3 regions of the Marinobacter sp. MIT932201 genome follow, and region 2 is predicted to be linked to each of the others. Evidence: predicted binding sites of a transcription regulator. Region 2 holds the regulator's gene; each other region holds the start of a gene.
The links. Region 2 encodes FliA, which starts transcription of late flagellar genes. Its sites were predicted from a motif close to CTAAAGTTTNNNNNNNNNNNGCCGNTAA; they were not measured.
Positions count from the first base shown of each region.

Region 1 (10,601 bases), 810 kb from region 2:
CGATGATCTCCATTACCCGCTCCGCCAGCTCGTCCGGACTGAACTTTGCCATAAAGTCGTCGGCCCCGACCTTCTTCACCATCGCCTGATTGAACACACCACTGAGGGAGGTGTGGAGCATGACAAACATGTCTGCAAGGGCCGGGTCACCTTTCACCTTGGTGACCAGGGTATAACCATCCATTTCCGGCATCTCGACATCGGAGATAATCAAAGAGAAATGATCCCGCGCCTTTGTACCGTCAGAAGTCACCTCCTTCAGGTATTCGAACGCCTGCTTGCCGTCGTTCTTTGTGATGACTTCCATCCCGATGGCAGTCAGGCAGCGCTCGATCTGCCGACGGGCCACTGAGGAGTCGTCCACGACCAGCACCGGGAGATGCCCCGGGACGCGATCCGCACTCTTGCTCAGAACCGCCTCGGTAACATCCTCACCAAGCGGAGAAACTTCTGCAAGAATCTTCTCTACATCAATGATTTCGACCAGCTTATCATCAATCTTGGTAACAGCGGTAAGGTACACATCGCGCCCTGCTCCCTTGGGCGGAGGCAGAATGTCTTCCCAGTTCATGTTCATGATCCGGTCGACGCCGGTGACCAGGAAACCCTGTGTCTTGCGATTGTACTCGGTAATGATGACAAAGCTGGTAGCCAGCTCTTCCTGAGGAATGCCGGGCAAGCCAATGGCCATGCTCAGGTCAATGATGGGGATGGTCTCACCGCGGCTGTGAGCGACGCCACGAACAACAGGCCGACTGTTTGGCAGTGACGACAGTTTCGGACACTGCAGTACTTCTTTCACCTTGAAGACGTTGATCCCATAGATCTGCCTCCCCCTTAAGCGGAAAAGAAGGAGCTCCAGGCGATTCTGCCCTACCAACTGGGTTCGCTGGTTAACACTGTCCAATACCCCTGCCATTTGGATTCTCCTGGCCTGCCGGAATTACAACGGCATATATCTTGCTGGTCACTGAATAATAGCGTGATTGACGGAAACCCGTCATATCAGCGGCGGATTAGCCCGTTTAACGGCCACTGCCATCGAATCCTTAGCCGGATTCGGGCTTTTCTGCCTTGTTGTTGACAGCATAGGACAAACTGCTACGTATGCGCACCACCAAATTCGCTCTGATACTGCTAATGTCTTGCTTGAGCGCCCCGCTGCTGGCTGACACAACCGCTGAACAGATTCGCCAGGCAACACTGGAATTTCTTGACGGCTTCGCCAGAGAACAGGCCGCAGAAGGCTACACCGTATCCTTTGAACCGGGCTCCATCGACGACCGACTTGCACTCGCGGAATGCGAGAAGCCGTTGAGTGTCGAATTCAGTGGCGATCCCTGGAAAAGCACCAGCCCTTCCATGCAGGTGGCCTGCGAAGGATCAAGGCCCTGGCGGATGTTTGTGACGGCTTCCGTTTCCATCCACGGGCCGGCCCTTGTGGCGGCAAGACCGCTGACAAGGGGAGAACGGGTAACCGAAGGCCTCGTGACCAAGCAGTCCGTTGAAATCAATGCCTCCCGGCGCGGCGTCATTACCGACGCGCAACAGGCCATTGGCATGGAAGTGCGCCGGTCGGTCAACGCAGGCTCGCTGATCACGCCGGATATGCTCTCCGCGCCAAATGCCGTGGAACGGGGCGACCATGTTATCATCACCGCCAAAACGGGCGGATTCTCAGTGCGTTCGCGCGGGAAGGCCCTTGCCAGCGCAGGGGTTGGCGAACAGGTTCTGGTTGAGAATCTGCGATCCTCCCGCACGATCAAGGCCAGCGTTGTTGCGCCAGGTCATGTCGAAATCCCGATGTAAGCCCGCCTCGGCATGAGCTTGCCGGTGCGGCAAATCCCTGCCGGAAACCCGGTAGAAAAAAGAGACGAAAAAACTACTGAAAATTACTAAAGGTTTTCGCGGCCCCGCCGTTAAGAAGACATAAACTCGAGTAAGCGCTGCATTCACGTGGCGCGACAGGCAAGCAGGTACAGATATGTCAGTTGACTTAAATGGAATTGGCCCCGGCCAGGTCAACACCCAGAGAACCACGGCCGACAAGAGCGCCGGCACCCAGAATACCCAGCCGGCGACCAACGAACAGGCGAAAACCCAGGCCCAGGGTGCCCGGGGCGAGAACGTCAGCCTGAGCAATCAGGCCAAGAATCTCAAACAGCTTGAACAGAAGTTGGGCGATTATCCGGAAATGGATGACGACCGCATCGAACAGATCCGCTCCGCCCTGGAGAACGGAACCTACAAGATTGACGCCGAGAAACTGGCCCAGAAAATGCTTGAGATGGATGAAAGCATTTTCGGGTGAGTAAACCATGGCCGCAATCGATGATCTGAAGACCCTTCTTTCCCAGGATGTCAGTCAGCTGGAGACGCTGGCTGATATTCTCGAAAAAGAAAAGACATGCCTTGCCAGTTCCGACCTCCGCCAGCTGGAAACTCTGACCAAAGAAAAAAACGAGCTTCTGGGTGCCGTTCGCGAACGCGCCAAACAGAAAATCCGGACATTGGTCCAGATGGGATACCGCCCGGAAAGTGGCGAGCCTTCCCGTTTTATCCGCAGCGCCGGTTTTTCTGAGCTGTTCCAGCTCTGGCAGGAAGCGGATCAGAAACTCCGGGCCTGTCAGACGCTGAACCAGACCAACGGTCGGGTGATCAGCCATTTGCAAAAACGCCTGTCCCGGCTTACCGACATCTTCCGTGGCGCCACCGGTCAGCAAAAGCTGTACGGTGCCCAGGGCCAGCAGACCACAGTTTCCAGCAGCACAGTGCTTGCCAGCGCCTGAGCAGGGCCCTGGCAAGCAACGCTTTTTACTTCATCGGGTATAGATTGTCATCTGGGAGTCCGGATGGAAACGGATGTCGTGGATACTCACGTTACCCATTGAGGCACCCTGGCTACCGCTGACCCGGATATTGTCCATGCGGATTTCCTCGATGCGCTCGGGGAACGCAAGCATCAAGGCGCCATCCTCCCTCACCCGATAGCGGGGTTCCCCCTCGCGGTAGTGGACACCGGAAATGGTCAGGTCCGAGTCGAGAAAGTTGAGGACCGGTACAAAAATATTGGCGGTAAGTTTCAGCCCCTCGATAACATCCGGGGATCCGTCTGCGCCCTGTTCGCCGTCACCCGCCGGATTCTCAACCATATCGCGTACAATACCGATACGCTCGAGCAGGTTCGGGTCTCCCTGACCTGAGACGGCCGCCAGCTCAGTCTCGCTCAATGGAGCGAGATTACCGCAGTCATACAATTCACCAGCCTCCAACGATGCCTGGGACGCTTCGGCCGAATTGCTCGCCGCAAAGGTGACCAGGGGCTGGAATGGCAGCGTTACCGCTGTGACGAGCGCCGCAGCGTTGCGATACCGGGACTGGTGCTTGAGGACCCGGTGAAGTTCTTTTTCGCTGATCCAGCCAGCCTGGATGAACACCTCACCCAGGCGCTGTCCGGTTTCGCGCTGGAGCTTCAGGCCCTCATCCAGTTGTTTCTCGGACAGGTAGCCGCGATTAACAAGCAGCCGCCCGAGGCGTGACTTTTCTTCAAATCCCTGACGGATTCTCACCCAGTGTCTCCTTTTGAACAGTGAAAACCGTACAACCCGGCCCGGCTAATGTGATCCATGATTTCCGATACCCGGAATGTTAGACGATCACAACGCAATGTGCGTGGATACAGTCATCGTTTTACCATCCCCTTCTGGTAAGATCTGGCACCTGATAACAGAATTCGCTGAATTGTCGCAGCTAAAACGCCTGCGCATAACAAAGAGAGCGGTTGCAAATGACAAACTTGGTAAAACCCCTGAAAACTGTGACACCCGTACTGCTGATGGCTCTCGCCTTGCTGGTGCCGGCCTCCTGGGCAATGGCCCAGACCAATGAGCAGCCCGCCAACGAGCCACTGCCAATGGTTCGCATGGTGACCAGCGAGGGCGTAATCGAGCTCCAGCTGCGACCGGATGTCGCCCCGGATACGGTTGCCAATTTCCTGCAGTACGCCCGGGAAGGTTTCTTCGACGGCACCATTTTTCACCGCGTTATCCCCGGATTCATGATCCAGGGCGGCGGGTTTACCGAGGAGCTGTCCCGGAAATCGACCCGCGCCCCGATCCGCAATGAAGCCACAAAAACCCTGCCGAACCTTCGTGGAACCATTGCCATGGCGCGAACCAGTGCGCCGGATTCTGCAACGTCACAGTTCTTTATCAATCTTACGGACAACGGGTTTCTGAATGCCGGCGTCCGCGGCCCGGGCTATGCGGTTTTTGGCAAGGTCACCCAGGGCATGGGTGTTGTCGATGCCATCGCCCGCAAACAGACCACCCGGAAACAGGGCATGGCCGACGTGCCGGTGGAACCTGTGACCATCGAAACCGTCACCGTGGTTGAATCCGAAGGCTGACACCGTGAACCGGCCATTGCAGCCCCCTGCGATCGAGCCAGCTGAACTGGTCTGGCACGACGGGGTCCCGGAATCAAAGCGGTTTGGCGATGTTTACTTCAGCCGGGACAACGGCCTGGAGGAAACCCGCCACGTTTTTCTGCAGCATAACCAGTTGCCGGAGCGCTTCTCGCAGATTCCCCGGGGCGGGAGCTTTGCTATTGCCGAAAGCGGTTTCGGAACCGGCCTGAACTTTCTGGCAGCCTGGCAGGCCTGGCGCCACCATGCGCCAACCCATGCTGCTACCCTGCATTTTGTCTCGGTGGAACGTTTCCCACTCACTCGGGAAGACCTGACTCGTGCCCTCGCTTTGTGGCCCGAGTTAAAGGTGCTCGCTGACGAACTGCTTCTGCATTACCCACCTCTGGTGCGAGGGGTTCACCGACTGGTTCTTGACGGTGGGCGGGTTCGACTGACGCTGTTTTTCGGCGACATCAATGACGCCTGGGAAGCCCTGGATTTTAAAGCCGACGCCTGGTTTCTGGACGGCTTTGCTCCGGCCCGCAATCCGGACATGTGGCTGGAGAACACCATCCGCCTGGTTCGTGCCCATAGCAAGCCGGGCACAACGCTGGCTACCTTCACTTCCGTCGGTCGGATCCGTCGGGCTTTCCTCGAGGCCGGATTCCACATGGAGAAAACCTCAGGGTACGGCCGCAAGCGGGAAATGCTGAAGGGAGTACTTGAGGCGTCGGCCCGGGCTGAACCCGAACAACCCGGGACCATCGCCATCATCGGGGCGGGCATTGCAGGTTGCACGCTGGCACGAAATCTCGCCGAGCGGGGTCTGTCCGTCACACTCGTTGATTCCCATGGGCCGGGGAATGGCGCGTCCGGAAACGCCCAGGGCGCCCTGTACGTAAAACTGGGAGTTGAGTTCAACGACCAGACCGAACTGGCCCTCACGGCCCTGACCTTTGCCCAGCGCTTTTACAACAACTGGCGCAACCAGTACTGGCATCCGACTGGCCTGCTGCAGTTGGCCCACAGCCCCCGGGAAGAGGGCCGACAGGCGAAATTTCTCGATCGAAACGAATACCCCGGGGATATTCTATGGCCGGTGAACCGGGATCAGGCCAGCGAACTTGCCGGCGTTCCGACGCAAACAGGCGGTCTCTGGTTTCCCGGCAGTGGCTGGCTCGAGCCGGGAAACCTGTGCAAAGCACTGACTGACCACCCGCTGATATCGACCGAGTTCGGTGCCACCGTCAGCGGGCTCCGGCCCTGCAACGGGCAATGGCACATATCCATGGAAGACGGATCGCCCATCGTGGCCGACCGCGTGGCCATCTGCTCGGGTCATCTCAGCCCGGAACTCATTCCGACAGAGGGACGCTTTCGCCTGAAAGCAATACGGGGCCAGGTTTCGCACCTTCCGACACCAGCCATTATCAGCCCCAAGGCCGTTATCTGTGGTAACCGGTACCTGAATCCGACGCTCGGTGAGATCGCCGTGACCGGAGCCACCTTTGATCTTCGCGACAACAACCCGTTGCCGACGATCGAAAGCCATAACGAAAACATGCAGGAACTCGGCTCAATGCTGCCGTCCCTGTTTTCTTCCACAAGCGAAAAACCCGGTGGCGCGGATCTGGACGGCCGGGTCGCCTTTCGATGCACCACACACGATTACCAGCCCGTCGCCGGCCCGGTATTCGATGGCGAAAGCGCTTCTCTGGATGGACTCTTTCTATTCACCGGCCTCGGCAGCAAAGGCCTGACCTACGCTCCGCTGCTGGCCGAGTATCTGGCGGACCAACTGACCGGGCAGCCTGCCTGCCTCCCGGCGAACCTCGTCAGACGGCTGGAAACACGGCGTCTGTACCAGACTGATATGGCGGTTTCGTAATAAACTACTTCTGAAGTTTCCGGTCAGACTGCCGTTAACCGTGGAAAGAGTGGCATAGTCACGGAGAGAACCCATGTCCATTTATGTCAGCGAACCCGGCCGACCGGTCGGCACCCGGCTACCGGAGACATTCCGGGCAAGGCCCGTGGGCGATGTCACGGAGCTGGCAGAAACCAAGGCGATCAATCCCGGCAGGAGCGAGGCAACAGACGCAGAATTTCAGCAGGCGGCTAATGCCGGTCGGCACAAGGCTTTGGAGGAATATGGGGCAGCGGCAGCCGGCGAGCGTCGCGAAGATCGCGCTTACCTGCCCGTATCCCGTATTTCATCACCGGCACTTTACTCGGTGCAGGCTTCAGCAACCATTTCCGAAGCGCTGTCAGTGATGGATGAGCATCAGGTTCATCACCTGGTGATCATGGCGGAAAACAACGTGGCTGGCCTTGTTGATCTGCGCTGGCTCCTTGGTTGGCTGCACGATCACGACGCCAATGCCATGACCCAGAGCCTGGTTCACATTGAGCTTCCCGCCTTTCTGACGGCCTCTCCCGAAACCGACGCCCACCAACTCGCCAGGCTGATGCTGGCCCATCAGCTCAATGCCGCACTGGTGGTAGACGCCAGTGGCGCAGCCGCGGGCATCGTAACCAGTACGGACTACCTCAAGCTATACGCCAGCTCTGGGCGACACGAGGGGACAGTTTAGCGCCCGGCCAGCTAGTTCAGTGGCGTCAACAGCTGACCCTCGGGGCTGAACAGAAGCACGTACCAGTCACTGCCCGTTCTGCTGAGCGCGACGATCTCGTCCTCCCGGTAATTCGTCAGAGCGACTATTTCCGAGTTGTCCACCGCAAGCTGATAGCGCCAGTCGTTTCTGAAGCCGGTGTCTTCACCCTCAGTCTCCGCTTCCGGAACCAGCGATACCCGGGCAACAATGCCCTGCTCCATGCCCGACACGACACCTTCACTGGCAAAATCTCCGTTCGTGGAACCCGCAACAACCATGTCACCATCGAAACCGGTCAAGCCCTGAAGTGTTTCAGTAGCCTGGTCGTTTTCATCATTCAGGGAAAAGGCACGACTCACGAGGCCTGAGGAGGAGTAACCCAGAAGGAACCCTGCCGTACTGGAGAGCAGCTCCCGCTCCAATTCAGGGTCCTCTTCCTCCTGCTCCAGCACAGAGTACACCCCATCACTGGCACCTATCAGCCAGAGCGTGCTGCCCTGGAACAGACCATTGGATACCGGTTCATCCCCGGCAGTGCCCACCTGTTTGACACTGAGTTCGCTGGTTGCACTGGACGCGGTGTAGAAGAAAGCATCAATGCCTCCTATTACCGGAACGCCTTCCACAGAGCCCGCCGCGGAGCCAAATAACCCAGGGCTGATAGACTCGATACTGCCGCCGGCGACGCTGTCATCGGCAGCCGACCCCACTTGGCGGGTCCATGCCACCGCGGGCTGCTGGGTATTGCCGTCCAGCTCCGTATCAATACGCTGCAAAAAGCTGTCCGTGCCGCCCGCTGCCTGCTGCTGATCAAAAACACCATCGGTTTCACCTGCCAACACCACATAGCCGGTGTCCCGGTTTATTCCGGCCCAGCGCACCTGATCGTCGGCATCCGTCCCGGTCCGGGTCTTCCAGGTTGGAACGTATTCGCCACCGTTGGATGCGGAATCAAACCAGTACAGGGAGGTTACAACATCCTTGCCACCGAGTGCGGTGGTGCCCTCGACCGGTTGATCGGTGCTGTACGCGACGACAAATTCAAATCGGTCTACTCTGGTGCCACCCTCGGTCACCTTACGCTGTACCACGTTAATGACCGGATCTGGCGAAATCAGGCTGTCACCGGCAGAGGAAATGGCCACCTGCTGTAACTGGGCACCGCGCTGGTCGAAAATCCGCACCAGTACCCTATTGTTATCCTGAGTGTCGAAGCCTGCGACAAACAGCCTTCCGTCGTGCCCCATGGCAAGGTCCGTGGCAACAAAGCCATTACCGCCGTTCAGCGCGAGGGGCGTTGTCAGCTCGTTGAGGCTGATACGGAGCAGGTTGTCAGATTTAGCCCGGGCGTAGTCCTCGCGGCCAGCCTGGAAACTCTCATTGATGCCAAGCAATATGAATCGGTCACTGAAGGCCGGATTGGCGTAGCTGCCCGCGGGTACCCGGATCCGGAATGGCACTTCGTCGGTTCCCTCGGGGAAAACCAGCTCGTCGTTCTCAACCCAGTTGCCGCCTTCCAACCGCTCGATAACGAACTCGGAATCAAGCCTCGCCGTAGAGTCTTCGGTATGGCTGAGTTTGGCAAAAATATCCCGGTCTCTGTCGCCGGAAAGCGTGGCAACATACTCGCGCACATCACCCACGTTCAGGGTATCCCTGCCCCCACCTTTTACCGTTTCGAGGGACAGGACGGGCTCGTTATCCTGAATCGAAAGATTGGTGACGACGCCACCGTTACCGCTTCCGAGGCCCGCCAGACCGGAGCGCACTTCGGTGAGAGCCAGCCTGAGGGATTCAACCGGCTCAGCAAAACTGTCCTCGACCACTTCCAGCGGCAGATAACACTCGGTAATACCTGGCTCAAGGGTGATGACACCCCGGGTATAGAAGCCCTGCTCATCGAGCTCATAGTCGATGTAGTCGAGTTCATTCTCACCGGTTTCGTCCAGCGGTGCGGGACTGTTACTGCCCAATCCAACGATGTCCTTGCCCAGAATGGCATCACCAGCGTTGGAGGCACTGTAATCGCAATTCTGGTGTGGAGGCGAGAATCCGACGTCGCAGCTGGAGGCGTCATAATCAGACAGCAGCTCAAAGGCGACCGCAACCCGGGTAACCGACGGTTGATCGAGGATTACCTTGACGAAAACGCGGCGCGTCGGAAGTGTCAGATCTTTGGTGCCGGAGACCGAGCCGTCGTCGTTGTAGAGATTAATGGTAAAACTGTGCTCACCGCCGGTCTCCAGATCCGGCAAGGCGCATTGTTCGCGATTGCTTGCCGGAATCTCCGGGCTTTCGCCCTCCGTGAACGGCTCGGCATCCAGGGACATCACGTTGTATTTAACATCGATATCAAACGGTTGGGCGCCCGCCATGCGGCCATCGGTTGTTACCAGGTTGATATCTTCGGTTTTGCCAAGGTCTGCCTCTCCCCTGCTACCGCCTGTAAGCCCAGGAACGCCACGCATTATGATGCCCTGCCGGGCTTTGTTACTGGTGTCTTCGAGCGCCAGCCAGGACGGCGCGTTGGTCAAGGAATAGTCAAGGATGTCCTCGCCACCGTAGGCCCCGAAGTTGTAGGAGTACTCAACGCCGAGATAGGCAAACACCGGGGGCACGCCGAGAATGGTGGGCTGATCGGGATCTTTTTCCGTCTTGCAGCCAGAGAGCCCGAGCGAAAGCAGGGCCAGAAAGACAAGTTGGCGAACGGGATGAATGCGGGAGTAAAAATCGGCGCCCATGGAAAAATCCGTTTCAATCGTTGTTATTGTGGTAGCGACCGCCGGGTGAAGCAGAAACACCGGGCGGTTTACACACCGTTACAGAACAACGCCATGGTAGCCAATTTGTTACGCAGGGGATCTGCGCGAGTTCTCAGATTCGGTTAGCCCGCATCCACGCCATGCTCATGCAGCAGAGCAACCAGGCCCGCCTCATCCAGGACAGGGACCTCCAACTGTTCGGCCTTCGCCAGCTTGGAACCCGCGGCCTCGCCCGCTACCACGCAGGCGGTCTTTTTGGAGACGCTTCCGGCCACCTTGGCTCCCAGAGACTCCAGCTTTTCTTTGGCTTCGTCACGAGTCATTCCGGAGAGCGTGCCCGTCAGCACCCAGGTTTGGCCTTTCAGGGGCTTGTCCCCTTTCTGGATCTGCTCTTCCTGCCACTCCACGCCGGCGTCCCGCAGGGCATCCAGGGTTTCCCGGTTATGGGTCTGTTCGAAGAAGCTGCGAATATGACCAGCGACAATCGGCCCGACATCGGGAACTGACTGCAGGCTTTCTTCATCGGCGGCGGCAATGGCCTCGAGAGTCCCGAAGTGCGAAGCCAGGCCCTTGGCGGTGGCCTCCCCCACCTCGCGAATCCCAAGCGCGTATAGAAAACGCCATAGAACGGGTTTTCTGGCTTTATCGATGGCAGCGACCAGGTTGGCGGCCGACTTCTCCCCCATCCGCTCAAGTTTGACCAGATCATCGGTGGTCAGGTGATAAAGGTCGGCCACGGTTTTTACCATGCCCTGATCAACCATGATGTCGATCCATTTGTCACCCAGCCCTTCAATGTCCAGGGCTTTCCGGGAA
Region 1 covers NZ_CP138917.1:2,001,978-2,012,578, reverse strand. Annotated here, with positions in the region: gene SIC15_RS09065 (chemotaxis protein CheV) at 1-919, opposite strand, end outside; gene flgA (flagellar basal body P-ring formation chaperone FlgA) at 1,108-1,809, shown strand; gene flgM (flagellar biosynthesis anti-sigma factor FlgM) at 1,985-2,311, shown strand; gene SIC15_RS09050 (flagella synthesis protein FlgN) at 2,319-2,789, shown strand; gene SIC15_RS09045 (pilus assembly protein PilB) at 2,820-3,569, opposite strand; gene SIC15_RS09040 (peptidylprolyl isomerase) at 3,788-4,408, shown strand; gene mnmC (bifunctional tRNA (5-methylaminomethyl-2-thiouridine)(34)-methyltransferase MnmD/FAD-dependent 5-carboxymethylaminomethyl-2-thiouridine(34) oxidoreductase MnmC) at 4,413-6,296, shown strand; gene SIC15_RS09030 (CBS domain-containing protein) at 6,370-7,002, shown strand; gene SIC15_RS09025 (hypothetical protein) at 7,014-9,764, opposite strand; gene ligA (NAD-dependent DNA ligase LigA) at 9,908-10,601, opposite strand, start outside.
Region 1: a site for FliA is predicted at 1,896-1,923, ahead of flgM (flagellar biosynthesis anti-sigma factor FlgM). Genes of this name have one in related genera too.

Region 2 (10,601 bases):
GTGGCTACAAAGGCGGTTGCGATCCCGCTACCCAGGGATTGGGGATCCTCAAGGTTGGTCATCACCTGGATCAGGCCCATGACAGCCCCGATAATGCCGATGGTTGGCGAGTAACCACCCATGGCCTCGAACACCTTGGCCGACTCCAGATCCCTCTGCTCACGGGATTCCAGATCAACTTCCATGATGCCCCTGATGGTCTCGGTTTCGGCACCGTCGACCAGCAACTGCAACCCCTTGCGGGCAAAGGGCTCCGGCTCGCGCTCGGCAAGCCCTTCAAGGCCCAGCAAGCCCTGCTTGCGAGCTTTTACACTCCAGTCAATGACTTTTCCGATACCGTCTTCAAGGTTGATAAACGGCGGGAAAAAGACCCAGCGCACCTGAGTGAAAGCCCGCTTCAGCATGGGCCACGAGGTCTGCAGGATAGTCGCGGCCAGAGTGCCACCGATGACGATGATGGCCGCCGGCCCATTAAACAGTGAGCCAACCGCTCCGCCTTCCAGCAGGTTACCGCCAAGAATTGCGGCAAAGGCCAGTATGACCCCGAGCAAACTCAGGATATCCATCAGCAGACACCTTCGACCAGACGCGGACCGATTTCGTCCAGGGACAGCACGTCGTCAGTCAGTCCTGCCTTGGCAACGGCCATGGGCATGCCATAGATAACCGATGACTTTTCATCCTGGGACCAGATGTCCGACCCGCTCTGCTTCATCATCCGGCACCCTTCCTTGCCGTCCGAGCCCATGCCGGTAAGAATGACGCCGAGCGTCTTGCCCGGGAAACTGCGGGCCAGGGAACCGAAGGTGACGTCGACACAGGGCTTGTAGTTGAGCCGCTCGTCGCCGGGCAGGATGCGGATCCTGGCCTGCCCACCCCGGTTCTCAACCATCATCTGCTTGCCACCCGGTGCCAGAAGAGCAAGTCCCGGCCGCAACACATCGCCATCCGCGGCCTGCCGGACTTCAATCCGACAGAGCTTGTTCAGGCGTTCAGCGAAAGCCGGCGTGAAGCTGGCAGGCATGTGCTGTACCAACACGATGGGAGCCGGAAAGGTTGCGGGCAACGCCGTCAGTACCCGTTGCAGGGCAACAGGTCCACCGGTGGAGGTTCCGATGCCAACCACAGCGTAATGCTTTGCCGGGCCTCGACGGGTAGGACGCCTCTGCGCCTCGGGTTCAGGCGCAGCCGCAGGGCTGTGGGCGCCTGGCCGCTGGCGCGGCGTGACTTCCGCACGAGGACGGGCCGGCGTGGCGGGAGCGCGGGACGTGGGCGCCGAAGGTTCGGGGCGGGCCGGCGCTGCAGGGCGGTTGCCAGGGCGGCTGCGGGCCACGTCCAGAATCCGCTCAATCAGGATTTTCTGGAGCTGGCTGTTGTCCCGGGCAATTTCTTCAAAGTTCTTGGGCAGGAAATCGACGGCACCCGCCTCGAGGGCATCGAGTGTGACGCGGGCGCCCTCATAGGTGAGAGAAGAAAACATGAGTACCGGTATGGGGTGTTTGCGCATGATTTCGCGCACGGCGGAGATGCCATCCATCACCGGCATTTCGTAATCCATGGTGATCACATCGGGACGCAGCTTTTCGGCCAGCTCCACGCCTTCCCGGCCGTTGGTTGCAGCCCCAACCACCTTGATCTGGCCGGAGCTGGTCAGGATTTCCGTCAGCCGTTTGCGAAAAAACCCTGAATCGTCAACGACCAGGACAGAAACTGTCATCCACTTCTCCTACCCAATCCATCGTTCTTCGGCCTTCTATGGCCGCAGTCACCTGAAAGCCCGGCTTAGCCGTAGTGTTGCAACAGGCTTGGCACATCAATGATCAGCGCGATCCTGCCGTCGCCGGTAATGGTGGCGCCGGCCATTCCCGGCGTACCCTGGAGGGCTCGACCGAGGGGCTTGATCACCACCTCTTCCTGCCCCACCAACTGGTCGACAACAAAACCGACCTGTTTGGTCCCCATGGCTACGATGACCACATGGGCGTTCTCCGGCACTTCCTGGGAAGTACCATCACGCACCAGCCATCGTTTGATGTGAAACAGCGGGAACACCTTTTCCCGGACCACAATACACTCTCGTCCGTCGACGATATTGGTCTTGGTCAGGTCCAGATGGAAGATCTCGACCACATTCACCAACGGCAGCGCGAACGATTGGTCACCCAACATGATCATCAGTGTGGGCATGATGGCCAGGGTCAACGGAACCTTGATGACAATCCGGGAACCCTTACCCAGTTGCGATTCAATGCTCAACTGTCCATTGAGCTGGCCTATCTTGGTTTTGACCACATCCATGCCTACGCCACGACCGGAGACGTCCGAGATCTGCTCCTTCGTGGAAAAACCGGCTGCGAAAATCAGGTTAAAGCACTCGGAATCGGTCAGGCGATCCGCGGCATCCTGATCGTAAATCCCCTTCTCGACGGCCTTGCGACGGAGCACTTCCGGATCCATACCGGCGCCATCATCCTCGATGAACAGCAGGATATGATCCCCCTCCTGTTCGGCAGACAGGGTTACCGTACCCTGGCGTGGCTTACCTGCTTTCTCGCGCACTTCCGGGGCTTCGATCCCGTGATCGACCGAGTTTCGCACCAGGTGAACCAGCGGATCAGACAGCGCTTCGACCAGATTCTTGTCCAGATCGGTGTCTTCACCGTGCATCACCAGGTTGACCTCTTTCTTGAGGTTCCGGGCCAGGTCACGCACAACCCGGGGGAACCGGCCGAACACCTTCTTGATCGGCTGCATACGGGTCTGCATGACGGCAGACTGGAGGTCGGTGGTGACCACATCCAGGTTGGACACGGCTTTGTGCATGTGTTCGTCTTCGCTTTCCGCGCCCAGACGCTGCAAGCGGTTACGCACCAGCACCAGTTCACCCACCATGTTCATGATGTCGTCGAGACGCTTGGTGTCAACACGCACCGTTGTTTCAGCCGCGGGCGCGTGTTCGCGGGCGGGCATCGCAGGGGTGGCAGCGCCTTTGGTCTCCGGCTTCCCGGGCTTCGGTGCCTCTGCTTTTGGCTTGGCTGGCTCTTTCGGCGCTGAGGGCTCTTTTGGCGCTGAGGGCTCTTTCGCTGCTGAAGGCTCTTTTGGCGCTGAAGGCTCCTTCGCTCCCGCGGGCTTTTTCGGAGTGGAGGACTCTCCGCCGGCAGTCGGGCTTCCACCCTTGCCATGGAGATCGTCCAGCAGTTTTTCGAATTCGTCGTCGGTGATCAGATCGTCGCTGCCACCGCCTTCTGCCTTGGCCGCCGGCTTTTCTTCTTTGCTGACAGCCTCGTCCTCGCCCGCAGGTGCGCCGGCAAACTGCCCTTTTCCGTGCAGCTGGTCGAGCAGCGCCTCGAACTCGTCGTCGGTTATCTCGTCATCTCCGGAACCCTCCCGGTCACCGGAAGACGCTCCGGAGTCTGAAGCCGGTGCCTGTTCTTCGCTCTTTTCGTCCTGCAAGGCATCCAGAAGCTGTTCGAATTCGTCGTCGGTGATGTCGCCGCCATCCTCCGCCGGTTCACTCTCTTCGTGCTCTGGCTGAGGGGCAGCGACAGGCGCTCCCTCACCTTCTGGCAGGGCCAGGGCATCGAGGCGGGCAATCAGTTCGTCCGGAGCCGGTGTTGGTTCCTCGTGATTGCGAACCTCTTCAAACATGGCATTAACGTTATCCAGGGCCTCCAGAACCACGTCCATCAGTTCAGAGTCCACCTTACGCTTGTGATTGCGCAGAGTGTCGAAAACGTTTTCGGCGGAGTGGCAGCAATTTACCAGCGCTTCAAGCTGAAGGAAGCCGGCGCCGCCTTTAACGGTGTGAAAGCCACGGAAAATGGCGTTGAGCAGATCACTGTCGTCAGGATGTTGCTCAAGATCTACCAACTGCTCTGACAGCTTTTCGAGAATTTCACCGGCTTCTACCAGGAAGTCCTGCAAAATCTCTTCATCAGCATCAAACGCCATGCGTTACCCTCTTTGTTCAGAAACCGAGACTGGACAACAGGTCGTCAACGTCATCCTGTCCCGAAACTACATCTTCACGCTCATCGGCCTTGATCTGGGGCCCGACGCCCTTCTCTGCAGATTCTTCCTTCTCTTCAATCTGGTGCACGGTGCCGGTGAGCTGATCCACATGGCTGGCCATCACCACCAGGCTGAGCATCTGCTCCTCAACCTCTTTTACCAGGGCGGTGACCTTCTGGATAACCTGGCCCGTCAAATCCTGATAATCCTGAGCAAGCAGGATTTCCGACAGATTGTTGTACATGGTGTCAGCGTCGCTGGCTGTGCTGACAAAAAAGCGATCAATACGGCCGTACAGTTCCCGGAACTCCGCCGGCTGCATCTCCCGACGACGCAGACGTTGCCATTCGTCCCGCAAGGAGGCCGCTTCTTCACGAAACGCGTTGGCCACCGGCATGGTTTCCTCAACCAGGTCCATGGTGCGGTTGGCCGCTTCGCCGGTCATCTGCACAACGTATTCGAGGCGATCGGAGGCGTCTGTCATCTTCGACAGCGCTTCCTGCTGTTCCGCGTTCCGGGGGTCAATCTGGAAGTTCCGGATGGCTTCGTGCAGGCTCCGGGTCAATCGCCCTACCTCGCGGTACAGACTTTGATCCCTGACCTCGCTGAGTTCATTGATCAGGGTCATGGCTTTGGCATAATCACCGGCATCAACACTCTCTGCCAGCTCTGCTGCCTGCCGCTGGAGCTTTTCGGTCACCTCCGGCTCAAGGCCCCGATGGTTCTTTTTGCTATCGCTCATGAGAGCCATCCGACCTCTGGTTACTGGATTCTTTCAAAGATTTTCTCAATCTTTTCCTTGAGCACAGCGGCAGTGAACGGTTTGACAACGTAGCCGTTCACGCCCGCCTGAGCCGCGGCAACAATCTGGTCGCGCTTCGCCTCAGCCGTTACCATCAATACCGGCAGGGTTTTCAGATTCTCGTCAGCCCGGACAGCCTTCAGAAGATCGAACCCGGACATGCCCGGCATGTTCCAGTCGGTGACCAGAAAGTCGTATTTGCCGCTCTTCAGCATCGGCAAGGCTGTGTTGCCATCGTCTGCTTCATCGGTGTTGGTGAAGCCCAGATCACGCAGCAGGTTTTTGATGATCCGTCGCATTGTGGAGAAATCATCCACAATGAGGATTTTCATGTTTTTGTCCAATGGGACCTCCAGTTAGTAACACCCGGAATTCGTTTGACCTTCGCGTTCAAAGTCTAGCAGGCCGCTGTTTAAACCGCTTATTGTCAGACCTTTGCTTCCGTTGTAAAGCATCGGTTACCAAAAACTACAGACTGCCCCTTCGCAGACACAGACTGAACGCAATCAGCTGTCCGGTTCCTGGCGCCAATCCGACAACCGCCCCCGAAGGCGCAAGGCAGCCTGGCTGTGAATCTGGCTGACCCTGCTCTCGCTGACGCCCAGCACGGCGCCTATTTCCTTGAGGTTCAGCTCTTCCTGGTAATAAAGGCTCAGAACCAGTTTTTCCCGCTCCGGCAGGTCTTCAATGGCCTCAGCCAGGCTCCGCCGGAAGGCATCGGAGGACAACCCCTCCAGAGGGTTATCCTGCGTCTCTGTCTGTTCTATCGGCAGCTCTCCGGATTCATTGAGCTCATCGAGGCTAAAAAGTCGGCCACTGTTGGAATCGGAAAGATAGGAATGATACTCAGCAAGCTCCATGCCCAGCTCCTCGGCCACTTCCTGATCCTGGGCTTCCCGGCCAAGCCGGTCTTCCACAGCCTTGATGGCCTGGGAAATGCGACGGGCGTTTCGATGCACGGAGCGGGGAACCCAGTCGCCCTTGCGAATTTCATCGACCATCGCCCCACGAATCCGGATACCGGCGTAGGTCTCGAAGGTGGCTCCTTTGGTGGAACTGTATCGCTGGGCAGCCTCAAGCAGGCCAATCATGCCGGCCTGCATAAGATCTTCAAGCTGAACGGAAGCCGGCAGGCGGGCCATCAAATGGAGGGCAATTTTCTTGACCAGCGGCGCGTGTTGCTCAACAAGCTGAGATGCCTTCTGCGCACCCGACTGGTTATAGATTCCGAGGTTTTTCGCCAATGTCATGTATCCGGTTTCTTGTTTGACTGGATCCGATTCAGACTTCGACGAGCCGCTCCACAAAGAATTCCAGATGTCCACGGGGAGAGGACGGCAACGGCCAGCTGTCTACCTTGTCGGCCAGAGACTTGATGGCCAGGGAGGCTTTCGCTCTGGGATAGGCATCCAGCACTGCCCTCTGTCTCTGGACTGCTTTCTTCACTGCCTCATCGTAGGGGACTATACCGACATATTGTAGTGCCACATCGAGGAAGCGCTCGGTGACCCGAGTCAGTTTTTCGAACAGATGCCGGCCTTCCTGCTCATTCCGCACCTGGTTGGCAAGAATGCGGAAACGATTGGTTCCATAATCCCGGTTCATCAGCTTGATCAGGGCGTAGGCATCGGTGATGGACGTGGGTTCGTCACACACAACCAACAGTAACTCCTGGGACGCCCTGAGAAAGCTGACCACCGATTCGGAGATACCGGCGGCAGTGTCGACAATCAGTACATCGATCTGATCCCCCAGCTCGCTGAACGCATTAATGAGCCCGGCATGCTCCATGGGACTGAGCTGGGTCATCCGCTGGGTACCTGAGGAGGCAGGAACGATCTTTATGCCGCCGGGACCATTTACCAGAACGTCCTTGAGGTCACAGTCGCCTGCCAGAACATCCTGAAGGTTACGGTTGGCGGTGATGCCCAGCAATACGTCGATGTTGGCGAGCCCAAGATCGGCGTCGAGCAGCACCACTCTCCGGCCTTTCTGCGCCAGGGCAATTCCGAGGTTGACCGACACGTTACTCTTGCCGACTCCACCTTTACCGCCGGAAACTGCAATCACCTGTACCGGATGTGCTCTGCTCATACTGTTTTTTGTCTCTTGCCACGTTTCGCCGGTGCGTTTCCGACGCCTGCTGTCAATCTGTCCGGTCTCAGGCGTGCTCTTTCAGGCCCTCTGCGACCGCCTGCTGTTGCTGGAGTGTTTTAAGCCGATCCACGGCCAGCCGCACCAGCGGAACAGCTTCTGCGTGGTGCAGATCTTCAGGAATCTTCTGCCCGTCTGTGTAGTAGGCTACCGGCAGACCGGTTTCCATGACAAAACCGAGGGACTCACCCAATGTGAGGGCCTCATCGATCTTGGTCATCACACAGCCCGCAAGATTTGCCATCTTATAGCAATGCCAGACGGATTTCATGATGCGCGGCTGACTGGTTGCCGAGACGACCAGATGCGTTTTGACATTGTGATGGCTGCGAGCCAGTTCGGCCAGCTGTTCCTGATAACCTTTATCCGAACTTGTCAGCCCGGCAGTATCAATCAGAACCAGGTGACGGTCTGACAGCTCGTCCAGAATATCGTCCAGGCTGTGAGTCTCATCCACCACCCGAACCGGCACATTCAGGATACGACCGAACACGAACAGCTGCTCGTGCGCCGCCACCCGGTATCGATCGGTGGTGACCAGAGCCAGGGAGTCGGAGCCATGCTTGAGCACATACCGCGCCGCCAGCTTTCCAATCGTGGTGGTCTTGCCGGAACCGGTAGGACCCACCAGCGCATAGGCGCCCCCCTCATCAAGCCACTCCATGCGAGAGGTCCGGACGCCGGTGCACAGCATTTTCAGGGACTGCTTCCAACCATCTTCCAGTCGCCCTGCCTTATGGCGACGGGAAATTGACCCTGCCAGCTCGCTGTCCAGGCCGAATTCCTGCAGGCGCTCGGCCAGCCTTTGCTGAACAGCCGTGTTTGTCGAAACCACCGGGTCCGGCTGCGGGCGACCACCCTGCATCATATCCCTGAGGGAGCTGATCTCGGCACGCATCTGTGCGAGTTCATCAGAATAGACATCCTTCGGCGCCTGGGGCTCAGCCACACTATCACCGAAATCGCCGCCGACCGTTTCCTGAACAGCAGCAAACGACGGACCTGAGTAGCCGGCTCCCTGGGAGGCACGCTTTTCCCTGACTTCACGGATGCGGTCACGGGATCGGCTCAATTCATCCTCGAGACGACGATGCTGGTCAGCCTGCATTTCTGCCAGGCGGGATCCGTTGGTGGCTTCTTCGGCCTGGTTGCCCAGGCGCTGGCGCGCCATGTTTTCGTCATAGTCCAGCGCCGTCACGATTTCGACACCACCGTCGACCCGACGGTTGGAAAGAATCACGGCATCCGGCCCCATCTGTTCACTGACCTGTTTCAGCGCCTCTGCCATGGTCTGAGCAAAAAACCGTTTTACTTTCATGATGCCTCTTCCTCCACCGGCAACGCCGTGCCGGCGCTGTCCGCTCTGTCATCCGCGCCGTTACTGGCCAACGGACGCCACGATCGTAATCTGTTTGTTATCCGGAATTTCCTGGTATGAGAGCACGTGCAGTCGCTCTACCCCATAGCTGGCAAACTTCGCCAGGACCGGCCGCAGTGGCCCGGACACCAGCAGAATGGCCGGTTTGCCAAGCATCTCCTGGCGCTGGACGCTCTCCTGAAGCGATCGCTGGAGCTTCTCCACCATATTCGGCTCCAGAACCAGGCCAATGTCTTCCTGACCGCCGGATTGTTGACTCTGCTGAACAGACTTCAGCAATAACTGTTCCAAGTCCGGATCCAGGGTGATCACCGGTATCTCCGATTCGTTGCCGCAGATGCTCTGGACAATCATCCGGCGCAGGGACTGCCGGGCTACGGTGGTCAGCAGCTTGGGATCCTGACTCTTCGGATGAACATTCACGATGGCCTCGGCAATGGACCGCATATCCCGGATCGGCACTTCCTCCTTCAGCAGGTTCTGCAAGACCTTCAGGAGCAGACTGATTGAAACGGTGGTGGGTACCAGCTCTTCGGCCAGCTTCGGAGAAATCTTCTCAAGCTGATCCAGCCACTTCTGGACTTCCTCGTGGCCCAGCAGTTCGTGGGCGTGTTTCTGCAACACCTGGTTCAGATGGGTGGCAACCACGGTACTGGCATCGACCACGGTATAGCCAAGGGTCTGAGCCTGGTCTTTCTTATCGGGCTCGATCCAGCAGGCATCAAGACCGAACGCCGGATCCTTTCCTTCAATCCCTTCGACCTTTCCAAATACCTGGCCGGGGTCGATGGCCAGCTCCCGGTCCGGGTGAATCTCCGCCTCGGCGATGGTTACGCCCATCAGGGTGATGCGATAGACGTTGGGCATCAGGTCCAGATTGTCGCGAATGTGCACCGAAGGCATCAGGAATCCCAGATCCTGGGACAGTTTTTTACGAACACCCTTGATGCGACTGAGCAACTGACCGCCCTGGGACTTATCCACCAGCGGAATCAGCCGATACCCCACTTCCAGACCGACGATATCGACGGTGGAGACATCGTCCCAGCCCAGCTCTTTGGTCTCTCCGGGTGCCGGCAGCTGACGACCCTGATCGCCACCCGCGTCTCCGCCCGGCGGCAGATCACGACCCGCCGGTCGCGGTGCCGCGCCGCCAGCGCCCCTGGCCGGGAAGGCGCCCTCCTCCTCGACAGTCTGCCTCTGGTGTTTCCAGATATACCAGGCAGCGCCGCCAGCCAGCGCACCCAGACCCAGGAAGGCCACGTGAGGCATGCCGGGAATCAGGCCGAGGATAATCAGGATTCCAGCGGCAATGGACAGTGCCTTCGGCGCACTGAACATCTGCTGCAGGATCTGGCCGCCCATGTCCTGGCTGGAAGTAACCCGCGTTACCATGATCGCCGCAGACGTGGACAGCAGCAGCGAGGGAATCTGTGCCACCAGGCCGTCACCAATGGTCAATAGCGCATAGCGCTCCATGGCCAGCCCGAAATCCAGGCCGTGCTGGAGCATACCGATGGCGATCCCGCCGACGATGTTAATGGCAAGAATGAGCAGGCCGGCAATGGCATCGCCTTTAACGAACTTGGACGCACCGTCCATGGAACCATAGAAATCCGCTTCCTGGGCAATCTCGGCCCGGCGATGCTTGGCTTCGTCCTGATTGATCAGGCCGGCGTTGAGATCCGCATCAATGGCCATCTGTTTGCCGGGCATGGCATCCAGGGTGAAACGGGCACTCACTTCGGAGACCCGGCCGGCGCCCTTGGTGACCACCAGGAAGTTAATGATCATCAGGATCGCAAAGACCACCAGACCCACGGCGTAGTTGCCTCCGATGAGTACCGCACCGAAGGATTCGATCACCTTACCGGCCGCGTCGCCGCCCTCGTGGCCGTTCAACAGAACGATCCGGGTGGACGCCACGTTCAAGGCCAGACGCAGCAGCGTGGCCACCAGCAGTACCGTGGGGAAAGAGGCAAACTCCATGGGCCGAAGGGCGTAGACACAGACCAGCAGAATGACAATCGACAGGGTGATGTTGAACGTGAAGAACACGTCCAGCAAAAACGCCGGCATGGGCAGAATCATCATACCGAGCAAGCCCATCAGCATGATGGGAATGCCCAGATTTCCCCGCGTCAGGGTTTTGACGTTATTGAGGACTAAAGCTCTGTCCATGCCGGATACTTCTCCGATTGGCCGTGCCTGCAGGCGTTTCAAAGGTCGAAAATCTGACGCGGCGGCGTCGTTTGG
Region 2 covers NZ_CP138917.1:2,814,071-2,824,671, forward strand. Annotated here, with positions in the region: gene SIC15_RS12855 (flagellar motor protein) at 1-566, opposite strand, end outside; gene SIC15_RS12860 (protein-glutamate methylesterase/protein-glutamine glutaminase) at 566-1,717, opposite strand; gene SIC15_RS12865 (chemotaxis protein CheW) at 1,783-3,951, opposite strand; gene SIC15_RS12870 (protein phosphatase CheZ) at 3,968-4,753, opposite strand; gene cheY (chemotaxis response regulator CheY) at 4,774-5,157, opposite strand; gene SIC15_RS12880 (RNA polymerase sigma factor FliA) at 5,320-6,063, opposite strand; gene SIC15_RS12885 (MinD/ParA family protein) at 6,095-6,907, opposite strand; gene flhF (flagellar biosynthesis protein FlhF) at 6,975-8,285, opposite strand; gene flhA (flagellar biosynthesis protein FlhA) at 8,346-10,526, opposite strand.

Region 3 (10,601 bases), 1.2 Mb from region 2:
CACCAACAAGCCTGCCCGTTTTGCGGTTCCGCTAATCGAAGCCTTAAATCTTGCGAACCGATGCGCAGTCCTGGTGTGCCCCGATCATGTTGCCCAGCGCAAACCTCATCCGGAGGCCCTGTTTCTCGCCTGCCAGCAAATGGGAACCGAGCCTGGTTCAGGGATTTATGTAGGCGATCACGAACGGGACATCGAAGCAGGTCGCAATGCCGGAATGAAGACTATCGCGGTCCGCTACGGTTATATCGAAGAGCCGGAAACCATTAATCTGTGGCAAGCGGATCTTATTGCCGACACCGTCACTGACCTGGCAAAGCTGTTACAATAGTCGATCAATTTTAGGATCCGGTGTTTAACCGGTAACAGCCTGACACGGAGACAGGTTATGCATGATTACCAAGCACCCGCCGATCTTCTGAAAGACCGTATCGTTATGGTGACGGGTGCCGGCAGCGGCATTGGCCGGGCTGCGGCAAAGGCCTTTGCCGCCCATGGTGCGACCGTCGTACTTGTTGGCCGAACTGTAGGAAAGCTGGAAACGGTCTACGACGAAATCGAGGCCGCCGGGCACCCCAAGCCCGCCATCGTGCCCATGAACTTTGAGGGCGCTGCAGTGAAGGACTATGAAGAACTGGCCATGACGCTGGAAGACAACTTCGGCCAACTGGACGGTTTACTGCACAACGCGGCCATCCTGGGCGATCGCAGCCCGGTTGAACTGTATGACCCGGAAACCTGGAACAAGGTCATGCACGTCAATGCAACAGCCCCGTTTCTGCTCAGCCGGGCCATGATCCCCCTGCTGCGCAAATCCGACGATGCTTCGGTGATTTTCACGTCTTCCGGTGTCGGCCGCAAAGCCAAAGCCTACTGGGGCGCTTACGCAGTCTCCAAGTTTGCGGTTGAAGGGCTCAGTCAACTTCTGTCCGAAGAACTGGATGACGAGCGCCACAATGTCCGGGTGAACAGTCTGAACCCGGGCGCGACCCGTACCAATATGAGAGCCCACGCCTACCCGGCGGAGAACCCACAGCAAAATCCGGCACCGGAAGATCTCATGCCGATTTACCTGTATCTCATGGGCAAGGACAGCCAGGGCGTCAACGGCCAGAAACTGGACGCACAGCCTAAATAATGGAACTGCTTTTCTACACGACATCCCAGTGCCATTTGTGCGAGCTGGCTGAAGCCCTGCTTGTCAATACGCCCATGCCGGAACCCATACCGGTAGACGTGGTGGACATTGCCCAGTCCGAAGAGCTGGTGGAGCGTTATGGCACCCGGATTCCAGTGCTGCGACGCAACGACACCGGTGCGGAACTGGACTGGCCGTTTACCAGGGATGAATTGCTCACATTCCTGCAATGAGGATTGCCTGACATGTTGATGGTTATTTCCCCTGCAAAAACGCTGGACTACGAAAGCCCGCTGGCAACTGACACCTATACCCAGCCGGAATTTCTCGACGACGCCTGTGAGCTGGTTGACCAGCTAAAGGAACTGGAGCCGCATCAGATAAGCAACCTGATGAGCATCAGCGACAAGCTGGGCCAGCTGAACGCGGAGCGCTTCCAGAACTGGCATACGCCGTTCACCCCCGAGAATGCCCGCCAGGCGGTACTAGCCTTCAAGGGTGATGTTTATACCGGCCTGGACGCAGAGAGCTTCAGCGAGGAGGACTTCGAGTTTGCCCAACAGCATCTGCGCATGCTCTCCGGCCTGTATGGGGTCCTGAAACCGCTGGACCTGATGCAACCCTATCGCCTGGAGATGGGTACCCGGTTCGAGAATAACCGTGGCAAGGACCTGTATGCCTTCTGGGGGAGCAAGATTACTGACGAGATCAACCGGCTGCTGGCAGACGACGACGGCGTGCTAGTAAACCTGGCCTCCAATGAGTATTTCAAAAGTGTAAAGAAGAAAGACCTTGAAGGTAGGCTGATTACCCCCCAATTCAAGGACTGGAAGAATGGTCAGTACAAGATGATCAGCTTCTACGCCAAGAAAGCCCGCGGCCTGATGTGCCGATTTGCCATCCAGAACCGCATTACCCAGGCCGACGACCTCAAAGGTTTTAACCTCGAAGGCTATTACTTCAGCGAAGACCAATCCGATAAGAACAACTGGGTTTTCCTGCGGGATGAACAGTAATCCATGTTGACATCGGAGTAAGCAATGAACGAAGCAGTGTTTTCCCAGATCGCCATGCTGGTGTTTCTGACCGGCCTGATTGTCTGGATGGGTATCATCGTCTGGGATCTGGCCAAAAAATCCCAGGCCGGAAGATTCGGCACCATCGCCCTGTTTACGGTTCTGGGCGCAGGCGTTGTGGGCTTTATTATCAAAACCGTGCTCGTAGAGATCATGCAAATATGAAAGACAAGGACCAGCCCTGATGTGGTTTCGCAACGCCCGCGTATTCCGTTTTACCAAACCGTTTGATATCTCCGCCGAAGAGCTGGAAGAAAAACTGCAGGCCGACGCCTTCAAACCCTGCGGCCCCCAGGAAACCAGCCGCCAGGGCTGGGTTCCACCCCTGGGCAAGCATGGCGAACAGCTGGTTCACAGTGCTAACGGCTATCACCTGATAGCCCTGCGCAAGGAAGAGAAGATTCTTCCGGGCCCGGTGGTGAAAGAGGCGGTTGAAGAAAAGGCCGAAGCTATCGAATTCGAGCAGGGCCGCAAGGTCCGGCGCAAAGAAAAGGATGAAATCAAGGAACAGGTGATGCTGGAGATGCTGCCCCAGGCCTTCTCCAAAAATCGCCGCTGCTTCGCCTATCTCGCGCCTCAGGACGGTGTCCTGGTAGTGGATGCCGGCTCCGCCAAACAGGCGGAAGATCTGGCCTCCACCTTGCGCAAGAGCCTTGGCTCGCTGCCGGTTCGTCCGCCCGCCGTGGAGCAGGCGCCTGCCTTTACCTTCACCGGCTGGCTGAACGAATCCGTCGATCTGCCTGGCAAGGTGGTTCTGGGCAGTGAATGCGAGCTGAAAGATCCGTCTGAAGATGGTGGTGTGGTGCGCTGCAAAGGCCTGGACCTGAAAGCCGATGAAATCCGCAACCATCTGGATGCGGGCATGCAGGTGACCAAGCTGTCACTGACCTGGGACGACAACGTCTCCTTCGTGCTGGATGAAGAGCTGGGCATCCGTCGCCTGAAATTCGGCGAAACACTCCAGGATCAACTGGACGACGTCGATGTGGATGATGCCGTTGCCAAGTTTGATGCAGCCTTCACGCTGATGACCCTGGAGCTGTCCCGCTTGATCCCGGGGCTTCTCGAAGCCTTGGGTGGTGAAGACCGTTCAGCGATTGTCGAAGAATAAAGCCGATACCCCGGGGTCAGGTGCATAATCAATCTGACCCCGTCTTTCCCCTTACCGCTCAATGGGCGCTCTTGCCCAGGCGCTCTCTCTGCCAGTCCTTTTCCGGCTCGTTCAGAACCAGCCGCAGATCCATCACCTCTTCTTCGATATTGAACTTGATCTCGAAACCCAGGTGTTCCGCCAGCTGCAACATGGGGCGGTTGTCCGGCAACACGTTGCCAACCATTTCCATGGTGCCCCGGGAACGGCAGTAATCGATCATCTTCTGCATCAGGGCAACGCCCAGGCCCTCCCCTTTCATTTTATCGTGCACCATGACCGCGAACTCGCATTGCAGGTTGTCAGCATCAGTCCAGGTGCGCACGGTGCCCAGCGTTTCCTCACCTTCTCCGTCTTCCCTCGGCGCGTTGGCAATAAAAACCATTTCCCGGTCGTAGTCGATTTGCACCATCTGGGCAACGTCCTCCCGGGAGAAATGCTTCCGGTACTGGAAGAACCGGTAGCGGATGGATTCTGGCGACTGTAGCTCATGAAACGCCCGGTGCGCGGGCTCATCTTCGGCCAGTACCGGCCGGATGATGACCCGCCGCCCGGACTTCGGCAGTACAATCCACTCCTCGAGTTCGCGCGGGTATGGCTGGATAATCGGCCGGCCTGGCTTGTCGGCCAGATTGATGGCGATATTCACAGCCACAGCCCCCTGCTCGTTGAACAGCAGCGGCGAAATCTCCAGCCCCTGTATTTCGGGAATGTCGATGACGATCTGGGAGAGGGTGACCAGCGTCTCGGACACCGCCCGGATATCCTCTTCCGGCTTCAGGCTGTGCTCTTTCAACAGCTTGTACATATAAGTCCGGCGCAGAAGCTCCCGGGCCAGCACCATGTTCAATGGCGGCAGTGCAATCTGCCGGTCGGTCATCACGTTGATCTGGGCGCCCGCTGCACCACATACTACCAGTGGGCCAAATAACGGATCCCGGGTAATACCAACACTGAACTCAATCCCGCCCACGTGCTGATAGGAACGCTGAACAGCGAAGCCGAGAAAGCCACTGCCAGGAAAGTGGCTCTGGTATTCGTCCATCAGGTAGCGGCAGGAGTCCATGATGGCCGCTTCGCTGTTGAGCTTCTGTACCGTGCCCTTGTATCGGCGCTGGGTAGGACTCAGGTCGAGGAAAGGATGGCAGGCCTGCTCATGGATGATGGTGATATCGATGGGACGCCGCTCAACTGCGAAAACCTCAAGGACCTCCTCCATATCGTCGCAGTACATGGTGTCGATGGTGCTGATGCCGTAATCACTCACCAGATCCCGGGCTTCCCGGTTCGACAGATGATACCGGCCAGAGCGCAATGCCCGGCTGACCACGTGACGGGTGTGGGTTCGGTCTGCAAAGTGATCGGTAAAGGACTCGGGTGTTTCCGTGAGCAGCCGCTGAACACGCTGATGACGCACATGCTGCATGAACGCCATGACGGCTTTTTCGGGATTGAAGAATGACGGCAGCCCGGCCCGGTAAAACTCCTCCCGCGCATCCATGACCGTACTCTGGCCCAGCCAGCAGGTGAACACGTTCAGACGGGTGCCCTTGGAAGCCTGCACCACCGCGTCAGCAATCTGGAGGCTGTCCTCTGTCAGACTTGGCGCATACATCACCAGAACGTTTGCCACTTCCGGATCCTTGGCAAGAATCTTGATCGCCTGCCCATACAACTCCGGGGAAGCATCGTAGTTGAGATCGATCGGGTTCTTTCGGGTCCAGTAAGGTGGCAGCAGCTCGGCCAGGGCCTCGATACTGGCATCCGACAATTCCGCCAGCTCACCGCCCAGGTCCGCCAGGCGGTCCACGGCCAACACCCCCGGGCCAACCCCGTTGGCCATGATCGCCAGGCTTTCCCGGCGCAATGGCCGCATCCGTGTTAACGTCTCGAGCGCATCGAACATCTGGCCAAGACCGTCCACCCGAAGCACACCGGCCCGCTGGAGCATGGCATCGTATATCGGATCGCTGCGTTTCAAACCGGCCGGCAGATCGTGGGGAAACCACTCCGATTCCGGTACCCGCCCGGATTTTACTGCGATCACTGGCTTGGTGCGGGAAGCTACCCGCACCGCCGACATAAACCGCCGGGCATTCGGGATGTTCTCGATGTGCAGAAGAATCGCGCGGGTCTGGGTGTCCTGCGCCAGATAGTCGATCAGATCGTCGTGATCGATATCCATGCCATCGCCGAGGGTCAGGAAGTAGGAAAACCCCACCCCCCGGGCAAAGGCCCAGTCTATAACCGAACTGGCAATGGTGCCGGATTGGCCTACGAAAGCAACCCGTCCCGGGATCGCGCCCATGTGGGCATAGGTGGCGTTCAGGCTACGTGCCGGAACCATCAAACCAATCGTGTTGGGGCCGAGCACCCGGATCCCGGTTTCCCTGGCGGCCTCGCGCACGGAATACATCAAAGGCTGACCGGTTTTACTGTGAGTACGGGACATGCCACCGGTCATGACAATGGCGGTGCGCACCCCGGCTTCCCCGAGCCGCTTGATGGTCTTGGCCACAGTATCCGGCGGCGTGCAGATGATGGCCAGATCCGGGGAAAAGTCCATTTTGGAGACTTTCTTGACGCAGGGTACACCGTGCACGTTGTCGTAATCGTTCTGGTTGACCACCAGCAGGCGCCCCGGATAACCGCCCCCCATCAGGTTCCGCAATACCATGCCGCCAAGATTGTCTGCCCGCTCCGACGCACCGATCACCGCAATGGACGCGGGATTGAAAAGGCTCTCCAGATACCGGGTGCTCAAGCTGACTCTCCTATGTGAGTGGCCGGCAGGCCGTTGGCGAATAAATGTAATAAAACAGGTTACTTATGAGTGTAACCCTTATCTTAGGCCCTGATTCCCCGATGTGAAATGGCTATCGTCCCTATAAGACCAAAGAAACACGGCATCAGGCGGTTTTCCCTGATAAGCTTGAAGAAAATATAAGCACATCGAAGGCAGTTCGAGACGTATGACCACGGCATTCTTTTCCCACGATGACTTCATGAAACACAACATGGGGCCGGAACATCCGGAAAGCCCTGAGCGTCTGGCGGCGATCATCAGCTACCTGGCTGATACCGGTCTTGATCAGAAGCTCGACTGGGTGAGGCCGGAGGAGATCACCCGGGACCAGTTATTGACGGTGCATCCCGAAAAGTACCTGCATCAACTCGATCTGATGCAACCCACAAGGGGCCGCGTGTTTACCGATCCGGATACGGCCATGATGCCGGACACTTTGCGGGCAGCCCGCCTTGCCGCTGGCGCCAACATCCAGGCCGTGGATATGGTTATGAGTAGCCAGGTAACCAACGCCTTTGTTTGCGCGCGCCCGCCCGGCCATCATGCCGAGCGAGCGAAATCCATGGGCTTTTGCTTCTACAATAACGTCGCCCTGGCCGCCATGCGCGCTCTCACCTTCCATCACCTTGAACGGGTCGCGATCATTGATTTCGATGTGCACCAGGGCAACGGAACCGTGGACATTGTCGGTGGTGACGAGCGAATCCTGATGTGCTCCAGCTTCCAGCACCCGTTCTACCCGCACTCCCATGTGCACCGCCAGGCCGACAACATCGTCAACATTCCGATTGCAGCGAACTGTTCGTCTGAAGAGTACCGGAAACAGGTGGAGGCAGGTTGGCTGAAGCGGCTGAACGACTTCAAACCGCAACTCATTCTGATTTCCGCGGGTTTTGATGCCCATAGACTTGACCCGATGGCGGAACTGAATCTGGATACCGACGACTACCGCTGGTTGACGGAAATGATCGTGTCTGTTGCACGTGAGCACAGCAACGACCGCATCATTTCAACGCTGGAGGGCGGATACCACCTGAGGGCCCTGGCAGAAAGCGTAAACGCCCATCTGGAAGTATTGAACTCGGTTTACTGAAAGCGATTATCCCCGGGGCTCACCGCCATACCCGTTGGCCTGCTGAAGCTCTGGGCGATCACCTGCCCTCTGCAAGCGGATATTGGTGCGGCGGTTATCCGCCGGCCGGTTGGATACCGGGTATTGGTCACCGTGTGCCCGAACGGTAATCATGTTTTCATCAATACCGCTCGCCTTGAGGTAGTCGGCCACCACATTGGCACGATCTTCGGAAAGCGCGCGGTTGTCGATACGACTGCCAATGCTGTCACTGTGGCCATCCACGAAAATTCTCTCAACCGTGGTGTCGGCATTCACGTAGCGCACGATGTTGTCCAGCAACTGCCTGTCGGCGTCAGACAGTTGAGTGCTGCCACTGGCAAAGGGCACCCTTGAACGCTGAATCTGATCAAAGTTCACCGGCAAGAGATTCGACGTGCAGCGCTGATAGCGCTGGTATTCACCAGCAAAATTGATATTGGACACCTGCACCCGCACCGGACGACCATCAAACCAGGATTCCCGGGTAACCGTGGGGCGCATACCCTCCAGCAGGCCGTGGGCAACAACAAAGGCCTGGCGTGTGTCCAGGGAGACCTGGCGGCGATCATCCGACACATTGACCGTGCCCAGGGGCTTCGGCGCCACACCCGGACGCCAGGCCGGTGCCTCCACCACGAGACTGCCACGCCCCGGTCGCATTGGTGTCGAATCAGACTCCAGGAAAAAGCTCAGACTTTCACCCGCGCGATGATTGAACACGGCCCGACCGTAACCGGGAACCTCGTGCACCAGGCGACACTCGAATACCGATTCGGCAAGATACCACTGGCTATTCTCGATACCGGCACCATAGCTGGCAGCCTGCCCGGCAGCCGGCAAAAGCAGCACAGGAAGACTGCAAGCCAGCAGTGTATTGAGACGTTTTCCGAGGCGGAATCCCATAGTATGTGCCATCAGTGTCCGGTAGTTAACAGATTCTGATTGCTTAACGGCCCGCGTCTGCCTTTCTTTAGCTCCGGCCGGAAAACAATCACCCGCGCCTTCTGGTATAATTCGCCAAATTTTTCGGGGCTCTATCCTCCAGGGCCCCACAGCACGCCTCGCATAAGGTATTGCGGACAACTGCCATGACAGAAAAGCTTACTCTTACCCGGCCCGACGACTGGCACCTTCACGTTCGGGATGGTGACATTCTTAGCGACGTGGTACCGGCCACAGCGGCCTGCTTCGGCCGCGCCATCATCATGCCTAACCTGGTGCCACCGGTCACAACCGCCGCTGATGCCGCAGCCTATCGGGAGCGGATTCTCGCGGCTGCCAAAGGCACCGCCTTCGAGCCGTTGATGACCCTGTACCTGACCGAGAGCATGACACCGGAAACCATCCGCGAGGCCAAAGCCGCCGGTGTTGTGGCCGCCAAGCTTTACCCGGCGGGCGCGACAACGAACTCCGACTCCGGAGTGAAGGATATACGGAACATCTATCCCGTGCTGGAAGCAATGGCAGACTGCGGCATGCTTCTTCTGGTTCACGGCGAAGTAACCGACGCCGATATCGATATCTTTGACCGTGAAAAGGTGTTTCTGGAGCGGGTCCTGGCCCCCACCCTGGAGGCTTTCCCGAATCTCAAGGTTGTGCTGGAACATATTACGACGGCCGATTCCGCCGAGTTTGTCCAGCAGCATACCGGCGACAACCTTGCCGCGACGCTGACGCCCCAGCATTTGATGTATAACCGCAACCATATGCTGGTCGGCGGCATTCGCCCGCACCTTTATTGCCTGCCAATTCTGAAGCGCAACCGCCATCAGAAGGCGTTGCGGGACGCGGTAGCCAGCGGCGACAAACGCTTTTTCCTGGGCACGGATTCTGCTCCCCATGCCAAGGATCGCAAGGAGGCTGCCTGCGGCTGTGCTGGCTGTTACTCAGCCTATGGCGCCATCGGCCTGTATGCGGATATTTTTGAAGAGCTTGGCATTCTGGACAAGCTTGAGGCATTCGCCAGCTTCAACGGCCCTGACTTCTACGGCCTGCCGCGCAACACCGATACCATTACCCTGGTTCGCGAACCCTGGACCATGCCGGCGGAGCTGCCATTGGCTGACGGAACCATCGTGCCTCTCAAGGCCGGTGAAACCGTTCACTGGCGACTGGCGTAAACCTGATCTATTCCTTCTCACCCACGGCCAAGACCGGAGCTTGAGTGACTGACGAAAACAAACCACCGCATCCCATGTCCCGCCGCTTCCGCGGATTTCTACCCGTTGTCGTCGACGTGGAAACCGCAGGATTCAATCCCGAGCGGGATGCCCTGCTGGAGGTGGCGGCGGTAATACTGACCATGGACGACGACGGCTGGGTGCGGCGAGCGGAGACCCACGTACAACAGATTGATCCCTTTGAAGGCGCCAATCTGGAGCAATCCGCCCTGGATTTCACCGGCATAGATCCGTGGAATCCAGAGCGTGAAGCGGTTCCCGAGCGGGAAGGTCTCAGTGAAATCTTCAGCCCGATTCGCAAGGCGGTGAAAAACCACGACTGCAAGCGGGCCGTTCTGGTGGGACATAACGCCACTTTTGACCACAATTTCATCTTTGCGGCCGCACTGCGAGCAGATATCCGGCGCAATCCATTTCATCCCTTTTCCACGTTCGATACCGCCACTCTGGCCGGCCTGGCGTACGGCCATACGGTTCTGGCCCAGGCTTGTAAGATCGCGGGCATTCCGTTCAGCAATAAGGAAGCCCACTCCGCAGCCTATGATGCGGAAAAGACTGCGGACCTGTTCTGCGGCATTGTGAATCGATGGAAAGAGCTGGGCGGCTTTCCACCTCCTGTGATCCCCGAAGAGACCGAGTAAACGCCATTAAAAAAACCCGCCGTAGCGGGTTTTTATTTGTGTGCCGAGCATGGCCTAAGATTTTAACGCCTTCTGGTACTCAGCTGACTTTAAACCGGGACAGCGAATCTTTCAGTTGATGAGACAACTCGGCCAGGTCACCACTGGCTTCTGATATCTGGGCCATGGCCTGTTTGGTCTCAACGGACTTTTCTGCAATTGTAGATACGTTGAGCGTTACTTCTTCGGCTGTGGCTGATTGCTCTTCGGATGCAGTCGCAATCTGCTCCGCCATACCGGACATCCGGGTGACCTCCTCCACTGCCTCGCGAAGCTGTAATACAACGGCTCCTGCCCGCTCGGAAATACCGCTGGCCTGGACGCTGCAGCGGGTAACCACCTGTGAAGCACGCTCCGACGAATTCACCAGAGTTTCGATGGAACTACTGATCTCCTCGGTCGCCTTCTGGCTATTCTGGGCCAGGCTGCGCACCTCATCCGCAACCACCGCGAAGCCCCG
Region 3 covers NZ_CP138917.1:1,624,885-1,635,485, reverse strand. Annotated here, with positions in the region: gene gph (phosphoglycolate phosphatase) at 1-328, shown strand, start outside; gene SIC15_RS07440 (YciK family oxidoreductase) at 386-1,135, shown strand; gene SIC15_RS07435 (glutaredoxin family protein) at 1,135-1,368, shown strand; gene yaaA (peroxide stress protein YaaA) at 1,381-2,151, shown strand; gene SIC15_RS07425 (DUF2788 domain-containing protein) at 2,176-2,376, shown strand; gene rdgC (recombination-associated protein RdgC) at 2,396-3,322, shown strand; gene SIC15_RS07415 (GNAT family N-acetyltransferase) at 3,381-6,125, opposite strand; gene SIC15_RS07410 (histone deacetylase family protein) at 6,334-7,260, shown strand; gene SIC15_RS07405 (flagellar protein MotY) at 7,267-8,184, opposite strand; gene pyrC (dihydroorotase) at 8,370-9,401, shown strand; gene rnt (ribonuclease T) at 9,446-10,102, shown strand; gene SIC15_RS07390 (methyl-accepting chemotaxis protein) at 10,182-10,601, opposite strand, start outside.
Region 3: a site for FliA is predicted at 8,228-8,255, ahead of SIC15_RS07405 (flagellar protein MotY). Genes of this name have one in related genera too.